DNA from 4 places in the Thauera chlorobenzoica genome. Region 3 is predicted to be linked to each of the others. Evidence: riboswitches for the same ligand, from Rfam matches in the RefSeq annotation. Region 3 holds a riboswitch; each other region holds the start of a gene.
The links. A riboswitch is a leader RNA that binds a small molecule or an ion and turns the genes downstream of it on or off. The one in region 3 is predicted to bind cobalamin.
Positions count from the first base shown of each region.

Region 1: linked by a shared signal. The riboswitch ahead of Tchl_RS06190 (TonB-dependent receptor domain-containing protein) and the one ahead of bluB (5,6-dimethylbenzimidazole synthase) in region 3 are both predicted to bind cobalamin.
Region 2: linked by a shared signal. The riboswitch ahead of cbpA (modified peptide precursor CbpA) and the one ahead of bluB (5,6-dimethylbenzimidazole synthase) in region 3 are both predicted to bind cobalamin.
Region 4: linked by a shared signal. The riboswitch ahead of Tchl_RS06265 (energy-coupling factor ABC transporter permease) and the one ahead of bluB (5,6-dimethylbenzimidazole synthase) in region 3 are both predicted to bind cobalamin.

Region 1 covers NZ_CP018839.1:1,302,331-1,307,333, forward strand. Annotated here, with positions in the region: gene cobT (nicotinate-nucleotide--dimethylbenzimidazole phosphoribosyltransferase) at 1-145, opposite strand, end outside; gene Tchl_RS06180 (Uma2 family endonuclease) at 142-735, opposite strand; gene cobU (bifunctional adenosylcobinamide kinase/adenosylcobinamide-phosphate guanylyltransferase) at 769-1,317, opposite strand; cobalamin riboswitch at 1,461-1,689, shown strand; gene Tchl_RS06190 (TonB-dependent receptor domain-containing protein) at 1,823-3,652, shown strand; gene Tchl_RS06195 (FecCD family ABC transporter permease) at 3,725-4,675, shown strand; gene Tchl_RS06200 (ABC transporter ATP-binding protein) at 4,672-5,003, shown strand, end outside.
Region 2 covers NZ_CP018839.1:1,243,883-1,248,885, reverse strand. Annotated here, with positions in the region: gene Tchl_RS05920 (YXWGXW repeat-containing protein) at 1-630, shown strand, start outside; gene amaB (L-piperidine-6-carboxylate dehydrogenase) at 851-2,368, opposite strand; cobalamin riboswitch at 2,521-2,709, shown strand; gene cbpA (modified peptide precursor CbpA) at 2,792-2,956, shown strand; gene cbpB (peptide-modifying radical SAM enzyme CbpB) at 2,953-4,341, shown strand; gene Tchl_RS05900 (DEAD/DEAH box helicase) at 4,413-5,003, opposite strand, start outside.
Region 3 covers NZ_CP018839.1:1,004,239-1,009,241, forward strand. Annotated here, with positions in the region: gene rnr (ribonuclease R) at 1-2,272, shown strand, start outside; gene rlmB (23S rRNA (guanosine(2251)-2'-O)-methyltransferase RlmB) at 2,265-3,017, shown strand; cobalamin riboswitch at 3,030-3,224, shown strand; gene bluB (5,6-dimethylbenzimidazole synthase) at 3,274-4,014, shown strand; gene nirB (nitrite reductase large subunit NirB) at 4,299-5,003, shown strand, end outside.
Region 4 covers NZ_CP018839.1:1,317,916-1,322,918, forward strand. Annotated here, with positions in the region: gene Tchl_RS06255 (sirohydrochlorin chelatase) at 1-196, opposite strand, end outside; gene cobM (precorrin-4 C(11)-methyltransferase) at 193-1,017, opposite strand; gene Tchl_RS06265 (energy-coupling factor ABC transporter permease) at 1,017-1,655, opposite strand; cobalamin riboswitch at 1,837-2,058, opposite strand; gene Tchl_RS06270 (calcium/sodium antiporter) at 2,137-3,210, opposite strand; gene metK (methionine adenosyltransferase) at 3,340-4,503, opposite strand; gene Tchl_RS06280 (lysophospholipid acyltransferase family protein) at 4,737-5,003, shown strand, end outside.

The DNA.
Region 1 (5,003 bases), 300 kb from region 3:
GGGTCAGCGTCTGCTGGATCAGGCCGATCTGCAGCGCGAGCGCTTCCAGCCGGCCGAGCGCGCCGGGGGGCTTGGTCTTCTGGTCGATCTTGTGCTGGAGGGCAGGGGCGAGAGCGGAGTCGGGCGCGGCGATGTCGAAGTTCATGAGGGGGTGTCGGTGGTGGCGGAGTCGTCGGGAAGGTCGCGGTAGAGTTCGGCCAGCGCCAGCTCGAAGCCGAGCGCCGGAAGGTTGAGGGCAGCGCGGCCGCCGCTGGCTTCGCTCAGCAGCCAGCCGCCGTCGTCGCGGCGCGTGTAGCACTCGACGTGGGCGTGGTCCTGCGACAGGAAGAGCACCGTGCGCAGGCCGGGAAAACGGCGGTAGGCCTCGAACTTGCGGCCGCGGTCGTAGGCTTCGGTGGACGGCGACAGCACTTCGGCGATCAGCGCCGGGTCTTCCTTGACCTGGCGGCGGGCGCGGTCGGCATCCGCGCAGCTGACGAAGACGTCGGGGTAGAACAGGCTGTCGTCCGCGGCCAGGCGTAGGCGCACGTCGGTCATGAACACGCTGCAGCGGGTGCCGGCCAATGCGTTGCGCAGAGCGAAGGCCGTGTTCAGGCAGATCGTGTTGTGCACGTCGGTGCCGCCGGCCATGGCGAAGGCCTCGCCGTCGACGAATTCCCAGCGCTCGGGCTGTTGCCCCTCCCAGGCGAGGAATTCGTCCAGGTTCATGGCGCGCTTTGCGGCGGGCAGGCTCAAGTCGTGCTCCTCGGTTGGCGTCCAGGGCGCAGTTTAGCCCTGCTTGAGCACCAGCGGCAGGCCGGCGGCGACGAACACCACCTGGGCGCAGCACGCCGCCACCGCCTGGTTGAGCCGCCCGGCCTCGTCGCGGAACAGGCGCCCGAGCGGGGTTTCCGGCACCAGGCCGAGGCCGACCTCGTTCGCCACCAGGATCACCCGCCCGGGCAGGGTGGGGAGGACGGCAAGGAGCGCGCCGCGCTCGTCGCGAAAGCGCGGCAGGGCCTCGGCTTCGGCGCCGGGGGGCAGGGCCTCGGCACCGGCGAGGAGGTTGGCGAGCCACAGCGTCAGGCAGTCGACGACCAGGCAGCGTCCGGGTGCGGCCTCGCGGCGCAGCGTGGCGGCGAGCGCCAGCGGCGCTTCGACGGTGCGCCAGGCGGCGGGACGGTCGGCGCGGTGGCGGCGGATGCGCGCCGCCATCTCGTCGTCGAGCGCCTCGGCGGTGGCGATGACGGTGACGGCGAGGCCGGAGGCGGCGGCGCGGCGCTCGGCCTCGCCGCTCTTGCCCGAGCGCGCGCCGCCCAGGATCAGTTCGGCGCTCATCGGATCAAGGGCTTGGGTTGTGCTTGAGGTGTGGCCGTACGGCCTCGTTCGGTGGCATGTGCGGGTGGGCAGGTTCGATGGCTCTGCAGGATTGCGTCCGGGACGGTATCATCCATTCCCATTGCCCCGGAAGGGGCAACGCGTTATCGGTGCCCGCGGGCGGTTCTCGCCCCGGGTTAAACGGGAAACAGGTGCGCGGCCCATCGCTGGAACGATGGCCGCAATGCCTGTGCTGCCCCCGCAACGGTAAGTGCGCGCAAGGCGGATCACGCAGCCACTGGGACACCCTCCCGGGAAGGCGATCCGCTGCGACCGGCCCATCGGCCGGTACAGCGCCCGAGCCCGGAGACCGGCCGAACGCGATTTGGCGGATGTGCCGCGGGGTGGTGGCGACGGGCGCGGGTTTTCCTGCTCGGTTCGGTGCGCTCTCGCTCCCGGTACGTCCATGTGCAGCTGCCATGACGTGCGGGGACGCGCGGCATGGCGAATGGAGTCCCCCGTTCAAATGAAAACCCGCCTTTCCGCGCTCGTTTCGGCGTGCGCGCTCGCTTACCCGTTTGTCCCGGCCCAGGCCGACGACCCCCAGCTCGACCACGTCGTGGTCACCGCGACCCGCCAGGAAAGCAAGGTCGACGACTTGCTCGCCGACGTCACCGTGGTCACCCGTGAGCAGATCGAGCGCCTGGGCGACACCACCTTGGCGCAAGTGCTGTCCCGCACCGCCGGGGTGTTCGTCACCGACGGCGGCCTGCCGGGCAAATCCGCTTCGGTGCTGATCCGCGGTACCGACAGCGGGCACGCGTTGCTGCTCATCGACGGCATGCCGGTCACCTCGGCCACCCTCGGGCAGGCGCCGTTCGAGACCCTGAATGCGGCCGAAATCGAGCGCATCGAGATCCTGCGCGGCCCGGCCTCGTCGCTGTACGGCTCGGAGGCGATCGGCGGCGTGGTCCAGGTGTTCACCCGCCGCGGCCAGGGCCCGGCCCGGCCGCGGCTGGCGCTGCGCTACGGCAGCCACGACACGCGCGACCTGCAGGCCGGCGTTGCGGGTGGAACCGAGCAATGGTCATACGCGCTGTCGGCCAGCCGGCTCCAGACCGATGGCATCTCGGCGACGCGCGGCCCGAGCGCCAATCCCGACCGCGACGGCTACAAGAACAGCGCCGCTTCGGGCAGCCTGCAGTGGCGCCCGGCCGAGGGCCATGAGCTCGGCGTGCACGTGCTGCGCTCCGCCGACGAGAACCACACCGACGGCGACTTCGATTTCGACAACCACACCGACAACGACATCCTGAGCTGGAACGCCTACACGCGAAACCGGCTGGGCGAGCGGTGGACGTCCACGCTGCGGGTGGGGGCGATGGAATACGCTTCCGACAACTTCCGTCCCGGGGCCAAGGACCGCTTCGTCACCGATACCGGGCTCGTCTCCTGGCAGAACGACATCCGCACGGCGTGGGGCACCTGGCTCGCCGGCATCGAGCAGCAGCGCCAGGAGGTCGATACCAGCGGTGCCCTGGTGGTCGATTCGCGGACCACCGATTCGGCTTTCCTGGGCTGGACCGCCGCGTTCGGCGCGCACGGCGTGCAGGTCAACCTCCGCCACGACGACATCGAACGCTTCGGCAGCGAGAAGACCTGGTCGGCCGCCTACGGCTACCAGCTCACCGAGGCACTGCGCGCCTTCGCCTCGCTGGGGACGGCGTTCAAGGCGCCCAGTTTCAACGACCTGTACTATCCGGTGAGCTGCTTTTCCTTCGGCTGTTTCGGCGGCAATCCGGACCTCGCGCCGGAGTCGGCGCGCAACCGTGAGGTCGGCCTCGCCTGGGAGCGTGCCGGCGAGGAAGTGCGCGTGGTCTACTTCGACAACCGGATCTCCGACCTCATCGACTGGGGCTTCACCCCGGAGAACATCGGCAAGGCCAGGATCCGCGGCCTGACCGCCAGCTACCGCGGCCGCGCGCAGGCCTGGCAGTGGAACGTGGTGGCCGATCTCCTCGATCCGCGCGACGAGCAGACCGACAATGTGCTGCGCCGGCGCGCCCGCCAGCGCCTGCTCGCCGGAGTCGATTACAGCGTCGGTGCGTGGACCGTCGGCGGCCAGTGGACCGCGGTCGGTGCGCGCTACGAGGATTCCGCCAACGATCAACGGATGGGCGGCTATGGCCTGGTCGATCTGTTCGCCCGTTACCGCTTCGACAAGGAGTGGACGCTGGAAGCGCAGCTCAAGAATGCGGGCGACAAGGACTACGTGCTCGAGCGCGGCTACCAGAACACGGTGTTCGCGACCGAAGGGCGTACCGCCTTCGTCGGCCTGCGCTACACCCCGCGCTGAGCCCCGGTGGCCGTGTTCCGCCCGCCTTCAGTCCACGGCCCCGCGCTTGCCGGACGGCGGGCGCGGGTCGTCATCGCCGGGCTTGCGCTGTCGGCGGTGCTGGCCCTGCTGTGGGCCTTGTCGGCGGGTGAGCTCGACATTCCGGCGGGCACCGTGTTCGGCGCCCTGTTCGGCAGTGAGCAGGGCATGTCCGCCGCGATCATCCGCGAACTGCGCCTGCCGCGCGCGGTCGCCGCCTTCGTCTGCGGCGGCCTGCTCGCCACCGCCGGCGCGCTGATGCAGGTGCTGCTGCGCAATCCGCTCGCCGACCCCTACATCCTGGGCATTTCCGGCGGTGCGGCGGTGGGGGCGCTGGGCGCGATCACGCTCGGCGCGGCGAGCTTCTGGATCGATGCCTCGGCCTTCGCGGGCGCACTCACCGCGATGCTGCTGGTGTTCGGGCTGGCGCACGGCGACGGCAGCTGGACGCAGACCCGGCTGCTGCTGACCGGGGTCATCGTCGCCGCTGGCTGCGGCGCGGCGGTGTCGCTGATGCTCGCGCTGGCGTCCGATACGCGGGTGAAGTCGATGCTGTTCTGGTTGATGGGGGACGCCAGCGCGGCGGTGCGGCCGTGGCCGGCGCTGGTGGTGTTGGTGGGGGCGCTGGCGCTGGTGGCGCCCTGTGCGCGCGACCTCAACGTGCTCGCGCGCGGCGAGCTCGGCGCGCGCGCGCTCGGGGTGGCGGTGCCCCGCCTGCGCGTCGGCCTGTACGTGCTCGCTTCGCTGCTGACCGCGACCGCGGTGACGCTGGTGGGCTCGGTCGGCTTCGTCGGCCTGATCGTGCCTCACCTGGTGCGGCTGGCGCTGGGCAACGACCAGCGCGTGCTGATTCCGGCCGCGGCGCTCGCCGGCGGCACCTTGCTGACCCTGGCCGACACCGCGGCGCGCACGGTGATCGCGCCCCAGCAGCTGCCGGTGGGGGTGCTGACCGCGCTGATCGGCGTCCCGGTCTTTCTGTTCCTGCTCTCGCGCAGCCCGCGATGAACGCGCTCCACCGCCCCGCCGCCGACGCTCCCCTGCTCGAGGCCGAGCGCCTCGCGCTGCAGGTGGGCGAGCGCTGGCTGTGCTGCGAGTTCAGCCTGCGCCTGGCGGCGGGGGAGTGCCTGGTGCTGCTCGGCCCCAATGGCGCCGGCAAGACCACCTTGCTGCACACCCTGGCCGGACTGCGCCCCCCCACGGCGGGCGCGGTGCGGCTGGGCGGGCGGCCCTACGCGGCGTGGCCGACGCTGGAGGCGGCGCGTTTCCGCGGCCTGCTGGTGCAGCAGCAGCCGGACCATTTTGCCGCGAGCGTGCTCGAGACGGTGCTGATCGG
Region 2 (5,003 bases), 240 kb from region 3:
GGCTGCGTCGCCGTGCCCGTGTACGACGACGATTACGGCTACCGCAGTTACCGCGGCCACGGTTATTACACCGAAGAAACGATCATCCTCTCGCCCCCGCCACGGGTCGAATACCGCGGCTACGCCCCCGGCTACCTCTGGATCGACGGCTACTGGAGCCGGATCGGTACCCGCCAGCATTGGGTTCCCGGCTACTGGGCAGCGCCCGGCGGGCATGTCCACCCCCGAGCGCATCGCGCACCGCCCCGCCACCAGGCCGAACAAGGGCATCAACGCCACGAACGAGACGAACGACGCGACCGTTTCGACGACCCGGAGCGCAGGCACGAACGGCTGCGGGAACCGGCGCACGATCGGCGCAGCGCCATCGCCCCCGGGCGCGATCGACAGGCGCTCGAACCACCGCGCAGCGCACGCGATGCAGAGCGGCGAACGCCACCGCGACCCACCGAGCGCACCGGTCGCCGCCCCGGCTCGCATGGCGACTCCGCTGCACACCGCACCCGGGACGATCCGCCGCCGACACGGCGGCGGGCCGGCGAAAATGACGGACGCGATGCCGCGGACGCTGACCGACCGCCCCCTCCCGAGTGGCAGGAACACCCCCGCCGCCGACCGACTGAACCTTGAAACCGCAGTTGTCGCATCGAAATGCCCTTTGACACGCCCGCTGCGCGGGCTGCTCAGGGCGAACGGGGGTGCCAGCCAATGGATGAGGCGGTAAAAATCCGTTCACCCCGAGCCCTTCGGCAAGCTCAGGGCAGGCCCGTCGAAGGATGAGCCGCTTGTTAGCGGCGCAACGGCTGTTTCCAGGCCGAAAGGCGGCGGCCGGCAAGGCGCACAGCGCCGATCAGCGCGGAGCGGCGACGTCCACTTCGAAGCTCACCCCCTGCGCCAAGGGGAGCGCGGCGGAATAGTTGATCGTCGCCGTCGAGCGCCGCATGTAGGCGCGCCAGGCGTCCGAACCGGCCTCGCGCCCGCCGCCAGTATCCTTCTCGCCGCCGAAGGCGCCACCGATCTCGGCACCGCTGGTGCCGGCATTGACGTTGGCGATGCCGCAATCGCTCCCCGCCGCCGCCAGGAAGCGCTCGGCCTCGCGCAGCTCGTTGGTGAAGATCGCCGACGACAGGCCCTGGGGCACGGCATTGTGGCGCGCGATCGCCTCGTCGAGATCTTCGTAGTCGAAGCAGTGGAGCACGGGGGCGAACACTTCCTCGCTGCTGTTGCGCACCGCCGGCCCGTGCTCGACCAGCGCCGGGCGCACGTACCAGGCACGGGGGAAGCGCTCGGCCAGCACCCGTTCCCCACCCCACACCGACGCCCCCTGCGCGCGCGCCGCGGCGAGCGCCGCCTGCATCCGCTCGAAAGCGCCGCGATCGATCAGCGGGCCGACCAGGGTGGCGGCTTCGCGCGGATCACCGACCACGATCCGTGCGTAGGCCGCGCGCAGGCGCGACAGCAGCGCCGCACGCACCCGCGCATGGACGAACAGCCGCCGCGTGCTGGTGCAGCGCTGGCCGGCGGTGCCGACGGCGCCGAACACGATCGCGCGCAAGACCAGTTCGAGATCGGCGCTGGGGGTGACGATCACCGCATTGTTGCCGCCCAGTTCGAGGATGCTGCGCCCGAAGCGCTGCGCGATGCGCGGTGCCAGCACGCGCCCCATCGCGCAGCTGCCGGTCGCGCTGACCAGCGCCAGGCGGCGGTCGTCGGCCAGCAGCAGGGCGAGCTCGGGGCCGCCCGGCAGCACCGCGGACAGGCCCGCAGGCACGTCGTCCATGCCGGCGGCGGCCTGCTCCAGCAGGTGCTGGCAGGCCAGCGCGCACAGCGGCGTCCGCTCCGACGGCTTCCACACGATCGCATCGCCGCACACCAGCGCCAGCGCCGCGTTCCACGCCCACACCGCGACCGGAAAGTTGAACGCGGTGACGATGCCGATCACCCCGAGCGGGTGCCAGCTCTCGCGCAGCGCATGGCCCGGGCGTTCGGAGGCGATGGTGAGACCGTGGAGCTGGCGCGACAGGCCGACGGCGAAGTCGCAGATGTCGATCATCTCCTGCACCTCGCCTTCACCTTCACTGCGGACCTTGCCGCACTCGAGGGTGACGAGCGCGCCGAGGCTCGCCTTGTGCTCGCGCAGCAGCGCGCCGAAGCGGCGCACCAGCTCGCCGCGGCGCGGCGCCGGCACCTGCCGCCAGGCGGCAAAGGCAGCGGCGGCCCGGGCAATGCGGTCCTCGGCCCCGGCCGGGGAAGCGAATGCGATCCGCGCCAGCACGCTGCCATCGATCGGCGAGATCACCGTCTGCCCGCCCCTCGCGAGCATGCCGGGGTCGAGGCCCAGACGGGCACAAAGAGTCCTTGCATCCATGTCGTGTCCTCCGCTGCATGTGCAGGCTGCGCGCACCGCGGCGCTGCAGCGCCGGCACGCTCCTGCAGCGTCGGACCGGCCCGCGCGGCGATGGTGCCGGACGGCGGTGGATGGGGATGGATGGCGCTTGACCCCGAGCACGGCCCTCACGGACAATCGGACCTCCTTTCGGTTCGACGAAACGGAACACGGTGCAAATCCGTGGCGGGCCCGCCGCTGTATCCGGGGACGGGCGCTGCAAGGTCGACAGACCGGCCACTGGCGGGGACCACCCCGCCGGGAAGGCGCAGCGCTACGGCTGATCCGGGAGCCAGAAGACGTGTCGAACCGCGGAGGAGTCCAGGCAAGGGCTCCGGCCGAGCGCATGCGCAAGCGTGCCCTCGGCCGGAGCCCTTTTTGTTTTTCCGATTCGAGGATCCGATCATGAAACCGACCCACACTCTCCCTGCCGTAGCACCCTGCTCGCCCGCCCCTGCCGCCACCGGCGTGGCCGCACCCGCGCCCACCCTCGCCGTGCGCAAGAGCTGCAACCCCGACGGCATCGGCCTGTCGCACTACGTGCTGATGGACCGGAAGGCGGCAAAATGAGGGCCGCCCCACTCCCGGGGAGCGCCCCACTCCCGCCGCCGGGCCCGCGGCTGATCCCGGTCGACATCGGCCACCCGGTCTACGCCGCCCTCACCGATCCGGCGACCGCATTCTGGGCGCTGGTGGACAAGACCCGGGTCGATGCCGAGCTCGCCGGCGGCCCGCTGCTCGACGGCTACCGCGCCCATTTCGACGAGTTCGCCCGCGAACTGCATGCGCTGCGCTTCGGCCTCAAGCCTTCCGGCGTGTATCTGAACCCGACCGAGCGCTGCAACCTCGACTGCCGCTACTGCTACCTGCCCGGCGAGCAGCGCAGCGGCGGCAGCCACATGCCGGCGCAGACCCTGCTCGACTCGCTGCAGGCGCTGAAGGACTACTTCGCGTCGACGATGGGCGACAGCGGGCGCAAGCCGCGCGCGATCTTCCACGGCGCCGAGCCGCTGATGAACAAGGACGCGGTGTTCGCCGCGATCGACGCCTTCGGCGACGACTTCGCCTTCGGCGTGCAGACCAACGGCACCCTCCTCGACGACGCGGCGATCGCCTTCCTCACCGCGCGCAACGTCAGCATCGGGCTGTCGCTCGACGGCCCGGCCGCCGCGATCACCGATGCCACCCGGCGCACCTGGGGAGGCCACAGCGTGCACGGCAAGGTACTGGCGGCGATGGAAAAACTGCGCGGCTACGGCTCGTGGAGCGTGATCACCACCTGCACCGGGGAGAACCTGCCGTGGCTGAGCGAGATGATCGAGCTCTTCCACGCCCACGAAGTGCCGACCTGCATGCTCAACACCGTGCGCTGCACGCTGCCCGGCGCGCGCGGGGTGAAGCCGGCCGATGCCGACATGGGGCGCGCCTTCTTCGCCGCGCTCGACCGCAGCCACGCGCTCTACCGGGACAGCGGGCGCAAGCTGGTGGTGGCGAACTTCGCCAACATCGTGCTCGCGATCCTGGCGCCGAGCGCACGCCGCCTGATGTGCGACATCTCACCCTGCGGCGGCGGGCGCGCCTTCTTCGCGCTTGCCGCCGACGGCGGCCTCTACCCGTGCAGCGAGTTCATCGGCCTGCCGCGCTTCAACGGCGGCAAGCTGCTCGATGGCGGCGTCGAAGCAGCCCTCGTCTCGCCGGCGTTCCGCCCGGTGATCGAGCGCGACGTGGACCGCTTCAGCCCCTGCGCCGAGTGCGCGATCCGCCATTTCTGCGGTTCGCCCTGTCCGGCCGAGGCGCACGAGATGAATGGCGGCATGGGCCGTACCGGCGCATTCTGCGAGTTCTACAAGGAGCAGGTCCGTTACGCCCTGCGCCTGATCGCCGACGGCAAGGCCGACGATTTCCTGTGGGACGGCTGGGACGAGGGCACGCAGACCACTTTCCAGCTGCAGTAGGGTCGCGCGGGCAGAAGACGAAAAAAATCCAGCATTACGCGGGATTTTTTTCTGTGGGCGCAGGGCGGGTGTCAGCCGCGCGAACCGCGCTCGCGCCGGTCGCCGAAGCCGCGATCGCCGCGGCCGGAAGGCTGGCCATCGCGGCCGAAGCCCCCACCGCTGCGCCGGCCGTCGCCGCCGCCAGGACGACCATAACCGCCCCCCGGCTTGGCACCGCTGCCGAAGCGCCGACCGCCGTTGCCGGCCGGGCGCGGCGCAGACGGCTTGCGCGGCGAAGGTTCCATGCCGGGAATGGTATGCACCGCGAGGCGGTCGCCGGTGAAGCGCTCGATGGCACGGATCAGGCCGGTCTCGCGCGGGCCGGACAGGGTGATCGCGATCCCGTCGCGACCGGCGCGACCGGTGCGGCCGATGCGGTGCACGTAGTCCTCGGCCTGGCGCGGCGGATCGAAGTTGATGACGTGGCTGATGCCGGCAACGTCGATGCCGCGCGCGGCGACGTCGGTCGCCACGAGCACGCCGATGCGGCCCTGGCGCAGGCGGTCGAGGGTGCGGTTGCGCTGGGTCTGGTGCATGTCGCCATGCAGCGCGGCAGCGGCGATGCCCTTTTCCTGGAGCGATAGCGACAGCTCGTCGGCACTGCGCTTGGTGGCGGTGAACAC
Region 3 (5,003 bases):
CATCGTCGAGGTGCTCGGCAACTACGCCGACCCCGGAATGGAGATCGAGATCGCGCTCAGGAAGCACGACCTGCCCTTCGAATTCTCTGCCGAGGCCAAGGCGCAGACGCGCAAGCTGCCCGACAAGGTGCGCAAGAAGGACTGGGCCGGCCGCGAGGATCTCACCGCCCTGCCGCTGGTCACCATCGATGGCGAAACCGCGAGGGATTTCGACGATGCGGTGTATTGCGAGCGCCAGGGCAAGGGCTACCGCCTGATCGTCGCCATCGCCGATGTGTCGCACTACGTCGATGCCGCCAGCGCGCTCGACCAGGACGCCTTCGATCGCGGCAACTCGGTGTACTTCCCGCGCCGCGTCATCCCGATGCTGCCGGAGAAGCTGTCCAACGGGCTGTGCTCGCTGAATCCGCAGGTCGAGCGCCTGGCGATGGTCGCCGACATGAACATCACCGCCACCGGCGAGATCAAGACCTACCGCTTCTACCCGGCGGTGATCTGGTCGCACGCACGCCTGACCTACACCCAGGTGGCCGCGGCGCTGTACGCGCAGGACCCGGCGCTGCGCGCGGAGCTCGCCGCGCTGCTGCCGCACCTCGAGAACCTCGACAAGCTTTTCCGCGTGCTGCTCAAGGCCCGCGCCAAGCGCGGCGCGATCGACTTCGAGACCACCGAGACACGGATGATCTTCGACGACAACGGCAAGATCGCGCAGATCGTGCCCGAGGTGCGCAACGACGCCCACCGCCTGATCGAGGAATGCATGCTCGCCGCCAACGTGTGCGCGTCGGGCTTCCTCGCCGGCCGCGAACACCCGGCGCTGTACCGCATCCACGACTCGCCCTCCGAGGACAAGCTTGCCAAGCTGCGCGAGTTCCTCAAGGAGTTCGGCCTCGGCCTGGGCGGCGGCGACGAGCCGCGCGCGAGCGACTTCGCCAGGCTGCTCGAACAGGTCAAGGACCGCCCCGACGCCCAGCTGCTGCAGACAGTGATGCTGCGCTCGCTCAAGCAGGCGATGTACAGCCCGGACAACGTCGGCCACTTCGGGCTGGCCTACGAGTCCTACACCCACTTCACCTCGCCGATCCGGCGCTACCCCGACCTGCTGATCCACCGCGGCATCAAGGCCGCGCTCGCCGGCGAGCAGTACCGCCCCGGCGACTGGGAGCAGATTGGCCTGCACTGCTCGATGACCGAGCGCCGCGCCGACGACGCCACTCGCGACGTGGTCGCGTTCCTCAAGTGCTACTTCATGCAGGACCGCGTCGGCGAGGAGTTCATCGGCAGCGTCTCGGCGGTGGTGCCGTTCGGCCTGTTCGTCGCCCTCGACGACATCTTCATCGAAGGGCTGCTGCACATCTCGGATCTGGGCAGCGACTACTTCCACTACGACGAGACCCGTCATGCATTGATGGGCGAACGCACCGCCAAGCAGTTCCGCCTCTCCGACCGGCTCAAGGTGCAGCTGGTGCGGGTGGACATGGCGACCAACAAGATCGATTTCCGCCTGATCGAGGGGCCACTGCCGGCCGAGCTCAAGGCGTCCGCGAAGGCCGCGGAGACCGAGCCTGCCGCGATCCAGCCCGAGGCTGGCAAGAAGGCACCCAAGCCGCGCACCAGAAAAGTCGTTGCGGAGCCGGTGGTCGAGGTTGTGCCGGCGCCGGCCGTGCCGGCGCCGCTCGCCGCCCCGGTCGCTTCGGAAACGTCCGCCTCGAAGCCGGGCAAGACCCGCGCAAAGAAGGCGACGGTCAAGGCGGTGGCGGTGGTCGAGTCCGCGCCCGCAGCCGCCGTGGAAGTCCCGGTAGCGGCCCCGGCTACCGCTGCCGAGGTGGCCGAGCCCAAAACCCGGAGCAAGCGTGCGAAGAAGGCAGCCGTCGAAGCGGTCGCCACGGCGGCGCCTGCCCCGGTCGTCGCCACCCCGGTTGCCGCCCCGGAGGCTGCCGGGCCGAGGCCACGCACCAAGCGCACGACGAAGCCTGCAGCCGCGCCGGCCGTTGAGCTTGCCGCCGCCGCCCCGGTGGTCACCGAGGCGAAAGCCCGCAAGGCGCGTGCAAAGAAGGCCGCAGCCGAGCCGGCCGCCGCGCCCGCGCCCGTGGTCGAGGCCCCGGTCGCAGCCCCCGAGGTCGCCGCGCCCAGGCCCCGCAGGACGCGTGCGAAGAAGGCCGCCGCCGCGCCGGTCGCTGAAGCGCTAGAATCCGCGACCCCGACTCCGACCGCCGCGCCGGCCCGACGTGCCGGGCGCAAGACTTCCGCAAAGGGCACCGACCGTGGCTAAAGCACCCGAGAACGCACCCACCCGCCTGATCTACGGCTTTCATGCCGTCTCCGCCAAGCTGCGTCATGCACCCGATTCGGTGCTGGAAATCCATCTCTGCGCTGACCGCAAGGACGCCCGGGTGAAGAAGTTCATCGCCCAGGCCGAGGCCGCCGGGGCGCGCATCACCCAGAGCGAAGGCGACAAGCTCGACGGCCTGGTCGGCACCCGCCGCCACCAGGGCGTGGTCGCCAAGGTCGACGCCACCCGGCGCGAGATCAAGCTCGCCGACGTGCTCGACGGCCTCGACGAGAACGCCCTGATCCTCGTCCTCGACGGCGTGCAGGACCCGCACAACCTCGGCGCCTGCCTGCGCGTGGCCGATGCCGCCGGCGCGCACGCGGTGGTCGCGCCCAAGGACCGCGCCGTCGGCCTCAACGCCACCGCGGTCAAGGTCGCCAGCGGCGCCGCCGACATCGTGCCCTACGTCACCGTCACCAACCTCGCGCGCGCGCTGCGCGAAATGCAGGAGGCCGGCGTGTGGGTGATCGGTGCCGCCAGCGAGGCCGACAAGACGCTCTACGACATCGACCAGAAGGGGCCGGTCGCCTGGGTGCTCGGCGCCGAAGGCGACGGCCTGCGCCGGCTCACCCGCGACACCTGCGATGCGCTCGCCCGCATCCCGATGCACGGCAGCGTCGACAGCCTGAACGTGTCGGTGGCGAGCGGCATCTGCCTGTTCGAGGCCCGCCGCCAGCGCGCCTGAGCGGCTGTTAAACTGCACGCTCTGCTTCGAGGTGCCCGCGTCGTGTGCGGGAGAATCGGGAAGGCGGTTCGAATCCGCCGCGCGCCCAGCGCCGTAACGGGGATTGTCCGGGCAAGGCCATGTCCAGCCACTGGTCCGCGAGGACCGGGAAGGCGCCCGGACGAGACGATCCGCAGCCGGAAGACCGGCCCCGAAGCGTTTTATGCAGCCGCCTGGTCGGCGGCTGGCCACTGCTCGACGACAAGGGGAATACTTCATGAGCAGCCCTGCACAATCCATCCAGACCAATCCGCAATTCAGCGCCGAGGAACGCGCCGCGGTGTACCGCGCGATCCACACCCGGCGCGACGTGCGCGGCCAGTTCCTGCCCGATCCGGTGCCCGACGAGGTCCTCGCCCGGGTGCTCACCGCCGCCCATCACGCGCCTTCGGTGGGCTTCATGCAGCCGTGGGACTTCATCGTCGTGCGTGCGCCCGAGGTCAAGCAGAAGGTGAACCAGGCCTTTCGCCTCGCCCACGCCGAAGCCGAGCTGATGTTCGAGGAAGGCAAGCGCGCCACCTACCGCAAGCTCAAGCTCGAAGGCATCCTCGAAGCCCCGATCAACCTGTGCGTCACCTGCGACCGCCGCCGCAACGGCCCGGTCGTGGTCGGGCGCACCCACATCGCCGCGATGGACCTCTACAGCTCGGTGTGTGCGGTGCAGAACCTGTGGCTGGCGGCGCGCGCCGAAGGGCTGGGGGTGGGCTGGGTCAGCATCTTCCACCAGCAGGCGCTGCGCGACGCGCTCGGGATCCCGCGCGAGATCATCCCGGTGGCCTACCTGTGCATCGGCTACGTCAGCCACTTCTACGACCGCCCCGAACTCGAGGCCGCCGGCTGGCTGCCGCGCCTGGCGCTCGGCGAGCTGCTCCATTTCGATCGCTGGCAGGGTGAGGCCGACGCCGCCGGCACCGCGCTGCTCGCCCGTCTCGACGACGCCGACCCTGCCCGCGGCTGATCCGCCGCCCCTGCAGGGCCGCCCGAGCGCCACGGAGGGCCGCGCCAGCGGGCCCCTCCGGCCGTCTTTGCGGCGCTGCACAAGTACAGTGCGCGGGCCGTTTTTGCTGCACTGCCGCTGTGCGCCGCCCGGCGCACAGGCCTTGAAATTTTCTCCCTGAATCCCCGGAAGCCGCTGGATCGTCCGCTTTCGGGAAGTTGGCACGTTTGATGCTGTGGAACAGCCGAGGACATTGTCCGGCTTGCTGCGCCAGCGTCCATCGTTCCAGCCCTGCGGAGAAAATCATGAAAAAGCTCAACCTCGTCCTCGTCGGCAATGGCATGGCCGGCGTGCGCACCCTCGAAGAGCTGCTCAAGCTCGCGCCCGACCTGTACGACATCACCGTGTTCGGCGCCGAACCGCACGGCAACTACAACCGCATCCTGCTGTCGCCGGTGCTCGCCGGCGAGATGACCCTGCCCGAGATCATGCTCAACGACCTGGCCTGGTACCGCGAGCACGGCATCACCCTGCATGCGGGCAGGACGGTGACGAAAATCGACCGTGTGCGCCGCCGTGTCATCGCCGAGGCCGCCGACGGCAGCGTCACCGAGGCCGGCTACGACCGCCTGCTGCTGGCCACCGGCTCCACCCCCTTCATTCCGCCGATCCCCGGCAACGAGCTGCCCGGGGTGCTCGGCTACCGCGACATCGCCGACACCGAGGCGATGATCGAGGCCGCCGCCAGGTACCGTCACGCGGTGGTGATCGGCGCCGGGCTGCTCGGCCTCGAAGCGGCCAACGGCCTCATGCTGCGCGGCATGGATGTCTCCGTGGTGCACCTCGGCGAGTGGATCATGGAGCGCCAGCTCGACCGTGCCGCAGCCGACATGCTGCAGTCCTCGCTCGAAGCGAAGGGCATGAAGTTCCTCCTCGCCCGCCACACCGAGGCGCTGCTCCCTGCCCGCGGCGAGGGCGTGGAGACCCCCGCGCGCGTCGGCGCGGTGCGC
Region 4 (5,003 bases), 310 kb from region 3:
CGAGCACGCGGCGGGTGTCATGCGCGGCGCGGTCGAGGCCTTCGTCGAGCAGCACCTCGGCGTGCTCGATGAAGCAGGTCTCGATGCGCCAGCCGGGATGGCGTTCGCGCCATTGCGCGGCGAAGTGCAGGATCTCCTGGTTGCCCTCGCGCTTGCGCGAGCCGTGGCCGACGAGGAGCAGGGCGGTGTCGTTCATGCGGGATTTCCGGTGGGCGCGCTGGTCTCTGCGGCTGCGGCCGCCTTGCGGAAGCGGTGGCCGAAGCCGGGGTCGTAGAGCTTCGAGCGCGCGATGTCGGGCCACAGGCGCGCACCGAGCGCGGGGCTGGCGAGGATCATGGCCTGGCTGGCGATCTTCTCGTCCTGGCAGCGGCGCTTGATGTCGGCCAGCGTGCCGCGCACGATCTTCTCCGCGCCCGGCCAGCTCGCCTTGTGCACCACCACGATGGGCGCCTCCTCCGGCCAGCCGGCGGCGCGCAGCGCGCGCTGCACCTCGTGCAGCAGGGTGATCGACAAGAAGATGCACAGCGTCGTGCGGTGGGCGGCGAGCGCCTCCAGCTCCTCGCCCGCAGGCATCGGGGTGCGGCCGGCGACGCGGGTGAGGATGACGGTCTGGGTGAGCTCGGGCAGGGTCAGGGTCTCGCCGGCCGCCGCGGCCGCGGCCATCGCCGAGGACACGCCCGGCACCACCCGCCAGGGGATGCCGGCAGCGTCGAGCGGGCGGGTCATCTCGACCAGCGCGCCGTACAGGCCGGGGTCGCCAGTCTGCAGGCGCACCACGGTCTCGTGGCGGGCGCAGGCCTCGGCCAGCCAGGCGCTCATCTCTTCGAGCGTCATGTCTTTCGAGTCGCGGACCTCGCAGCCCGGCGGCGCGTACTGCGTGGCCGTGCGATCGACGAGCGAGCCGGCGAACAGAATTGCGCCCGCCTGCTCGAGCAGGCGGCGACCCTTCACCGTGATCAGGTCCGGGTCGCCGGGGCCGGCGCCGACGAACCAGACCGTGCCGGGCCGGCCGCTCATCAGCCGCGCGCCGGGACGGCGAAGCAGAGCTGGACCAGCGGACGGTGGGCCTGCGACTGCAGCAGCCTGACCACCGCCACCGTCAGCACCGGCTCGATCAGCACCACCGGCAGGTAGGCGGCGGCGAAGCTCATCCACGCCGCGAAGGGTGTGGCGGTTTCCCCCATCGCCAGCCAGAAGCCGACCATCAGCGCGACGCCGGCGTAGTAGCTGGCATCGAGCTTCAGCACCGAGCCGATCTCGGTGGCGGCGCCGGCGGCGAGCTTGCGGCCCAGCGTGGCGTGCAGCGCGAGCAGCGGCACGGCGAGCGACAGGAAGTTCACCCCCAGGTGGAGCAGGTCGGCGGGCTCGAAGATCACGCCCTGCAGCAGCAGGCCGAGGCCGAAGCCGAGCAGGGTGGGGACGAAGCCGAGGGCGAGGTAGATCGGCATCGCGCCGATGAAGTGCAGCTCCGACGCGCCCGCGGGCAGGTGGAAGCTCTGCATGAAGACGGAGAAGAACAGCGCCGCGAGCAGCGTGCGCAGGATGTGCTGCGGTTTCCTGAGCAGCTGCGGCGCCTGGGCGGCGATGAGTGAAGCGGCGGCGAGGTTGGCGGCGGCGATCTTGGCGCCGGAAAGGATGCCCGGTTCGATGTGCATGGTGACTCCCCACGAGTGCGTCGATAAGGATGCGGACACCGGTGTGGGGGTATGCGGACGGAACCGTGGCGCGGCAGGGTCGCGACCAGGCGGACAGCATGTACAGCGGATTCGGCTGGAAGCCGGACGCATGCGGCCGGCGGCAGACCAGTCGGATCGAACCCTCACCCCGGGGTCACACATCACGAAACTCGATCGGGCCGGTCTTCTGGCTTGCCTTCTTCCTCGTCCACCGGCCTTCCCGAGCGCAAGGCTCAGTGGCGTGTTGGCGGAGTCGTCAGGCTCACAGCAGCGGGGGCTGCGCCGGACTGGCTGAAACGCGCGGGTTTCAGCGTCACCGGACTTCCCGTTTCACTCCGTCCTGCGGCTGCAGGGCGGAGCACCCGGATCGAATGCGGATGCAGCTTAATCGAGAGGGGCGATGTTGCGCAAGCGGGGGCGCGGGCTTGCGCGGCGGCGGCGCGCTCCCCGGGGAGGCGGTTCAGTGCCTGCTGCCGTTGTGGCGCACCAGGCTGACCGCCAGGGTGATCACGGTGAGCGGCATCACGTAGCCGAGCATGATGCTGGAGAACGTGGGCAGGCTGTCGTGCTGCTGGGCCTGGAGTGCCAGCCAGGCGGTGTAGGCGGCGTAGTAGCCGAGGAAGACACCGCCTTCCCAGCGTGCGATCTCGCGCCCGGTGATCATGATCGGCAGGCAGGCGAAGGCGACTGCGAGCATCACCCACAGGTCGAAGTTGCGCGCCGCCTCCGAGACCGGCAGGCCGGCGCCCGAGGCGATGCCGGCGGCGCCGAGCACGGCGAGGATGTTGAAGACGTTGCTGCCGACGACGTTGCCCACGGCGATGTCGCGCTGGCCGCGCATCGCGGCGACGATCGAGGTGGCGATTTCGGGCATCGACGTGCCGACGGCGACGATGGTGAGGCCGATCACCAGGTCGCTGACGCCGAAGGCGCGGGCGAAGGCGACCGCGGCGTCGACCAGCCAGTCGGCGCCCACCACCAGCATCGCCAGGCCGATCGCGATCAGCGCCAGCTGCACGCTCCAGTGGCGGTCCCAGGTCGAGGTCGGAATCCCGGTTTCGAATTCGTCCTGGACGCCTTTCGAGGCACGCCGCGACTGCACCACCAGGAACAGGGTGTAGGCGAGCACGAGGCCGAAGAGGATGACCGATTCGAGCAGGCTCAGCCGGCCGTCGAGGGCCATCACCACGAGCAGCACCGAGACCCCGATCATGATCGGGATTTCCTGGCGGATGATCTGCTCGTCCACCAGCAGCGGCGTGATCAGCGCCGAAATGCCGAGGATCAGCAGGATGTTGGCGATGTTGCTGCCGACCACGTTGCCGATCGCCAGGTCGGGACTACCGGCCAGCGCCGATCCGACCGATACCGCCATTTCCGGTGCGCTGGTGCCGAACGCGACCACGGTCAGGCCCACCACCAGCGGTGACACGCCGAAGGATGTGGCCAGCCGCGAGGCGCCGCGCACCAGCAGTTCCGCGCCGGCGACGAGGACGACGAGACCGAGGATGAACATCAGGACTTGCTGGAGCATGGGCTGTACGAAAGAAGATCGATGAAGGTCTGGATGCAGCCGGCGGTGGCGATTCGCCGTGCCAGGGGCGGCCCCGGGCGCAGGCGATGTGCGGTCCCGCCTGCGCCCGGGGTCATGCGTGCGTGCAGCTTACAGCCCGGCGTCGGCGCGCAGCGCGGCGGCCTTGTCGGTCTGCTCCCAGGTGAACTCCGGCTCGTCGCGGCCGAAGTGGCCGTAGGCGGCGGTCTTGCCGTAGATCGGGCGCAGCAGGTCGAGGGTCTGGATGATCGCCTTCGGGCGCAGGTCGAAGTGCTTGCCGATCAGGGCGGCGATGCGGTCGTCGGCGATCCTGCCGGTGCCGAAGGTGTCGACCATCAGCGACACCGGGCGCGCCACGCCGATCGCGTAGGCGACCTGCACCTCGCACTTGTCGGCGAGCCCGGCGGCGACCACGTTCTTGGCCACGTAGCGGCCGGCGTAGGCGGCCGAGCGGTCGACCTTCGACGGGTCCTTGCCCGAGAACGCGCCGCCACCGTGGTGGGCGGCGCCGCCGTAGGTGTCGACGATGATCTTGCGCCCGGTGAGGCCGCAGTCGCCGTGCGGGCCGCCGATGACGAAGCGCCCGGTGGGGTTGATCAGGTAGCGGACGTCGCCGCCCATCAGCTCCTTCGGCAGCACCGGCTTGATGATCTCCTCGATCACCGCTTCGGAGATCTGCGCGTGCGACACGTCGGGGTGGTGCTGGGTCGATACCACCACGGTGTCGATCGCGACCGGCCTGCCGTCGACGTACTTCACCGTGAGCTGGCTCTTCGCGTCCGGGCGCAGCCACGGCAGGCGGCCGTCCTTACGCACTTCGGCCTGGCGCTGCATGATGCGGTGGGCGTAGTAGATCGGCAGCGGCATCAGGCTCGGGGTCTCGTTGCAGGCGTAGCCGAACATCAGCCCCTGGTCGCCGGCGCCCTGGTCGAGATCGAGGCCTTCGCCTTCGTTCACCCCCTGGGCGATGTCGGGCGACTGGCGGTTGATCGCCGCCAGCACCGCGCAGCTCTTGTAGTCGAAGCCGATGTCGGAGTTGTCGTAGCCGATGCGGCGGATGACTTCCTGCGCGATCTCGCGGTAGTTGGGGTGGGCGGTGGTGGTGATCTCGCCCGAGATCACGACGAGGCCGGTCGACACCAGGGTCTCGCAGGCCACGCGCGCCTTCGGGTCCTCGGCGAGGATGGCGTCGAGGACGCCGTCGGAGACCTGGTCGGCGACCTTGTCGGGATGGCCTTCGGAGACCGATTCGGAGGTAAACAGAAATTCAGCCATGGTGCCACTCCTTGAAAGCAAAAATCCCCGTGCTGTCGGCCTTGCGTCTGCGGCCAGCTCCGGGGATTTCGTCGAGCAGCCGACGCTTTAGCAGTATTTTTGCCGGCGGCCTGCGCCTGCCGTACCGCCCTGCAAGTTGTCGAGTTAACTCGGCGGTGGGGACGGATTATAGACCGGGATCGCCGGCTGTGTAAGCATGCGGGTCCTGCAACCCGCTCCCCCTGCCGCCGACCGTGCTGCTCGACCTTCTCTTCCGCCTGCTTTCCCGCCTGCCCCTGGCCGGGCTGCACCGCCTCGGCGGCTGGATGGGCTGGCTCGCCTACTGGGCGTCGCCGTCCTATGCCCGCCGCCTGCGCGCCAACCTGGCCAACGCCCTTGGCCGCGAGGACGAGGCGGTGCGCCGGGCGGCGATTGCCGAGGCCGGGCGCCAGGCGCTGGAGCTGCCCTTCATCTGGCTGCGCCCGGCGCAGGAAGTGGTGGCCGCTGCGGTGCGCACCGAA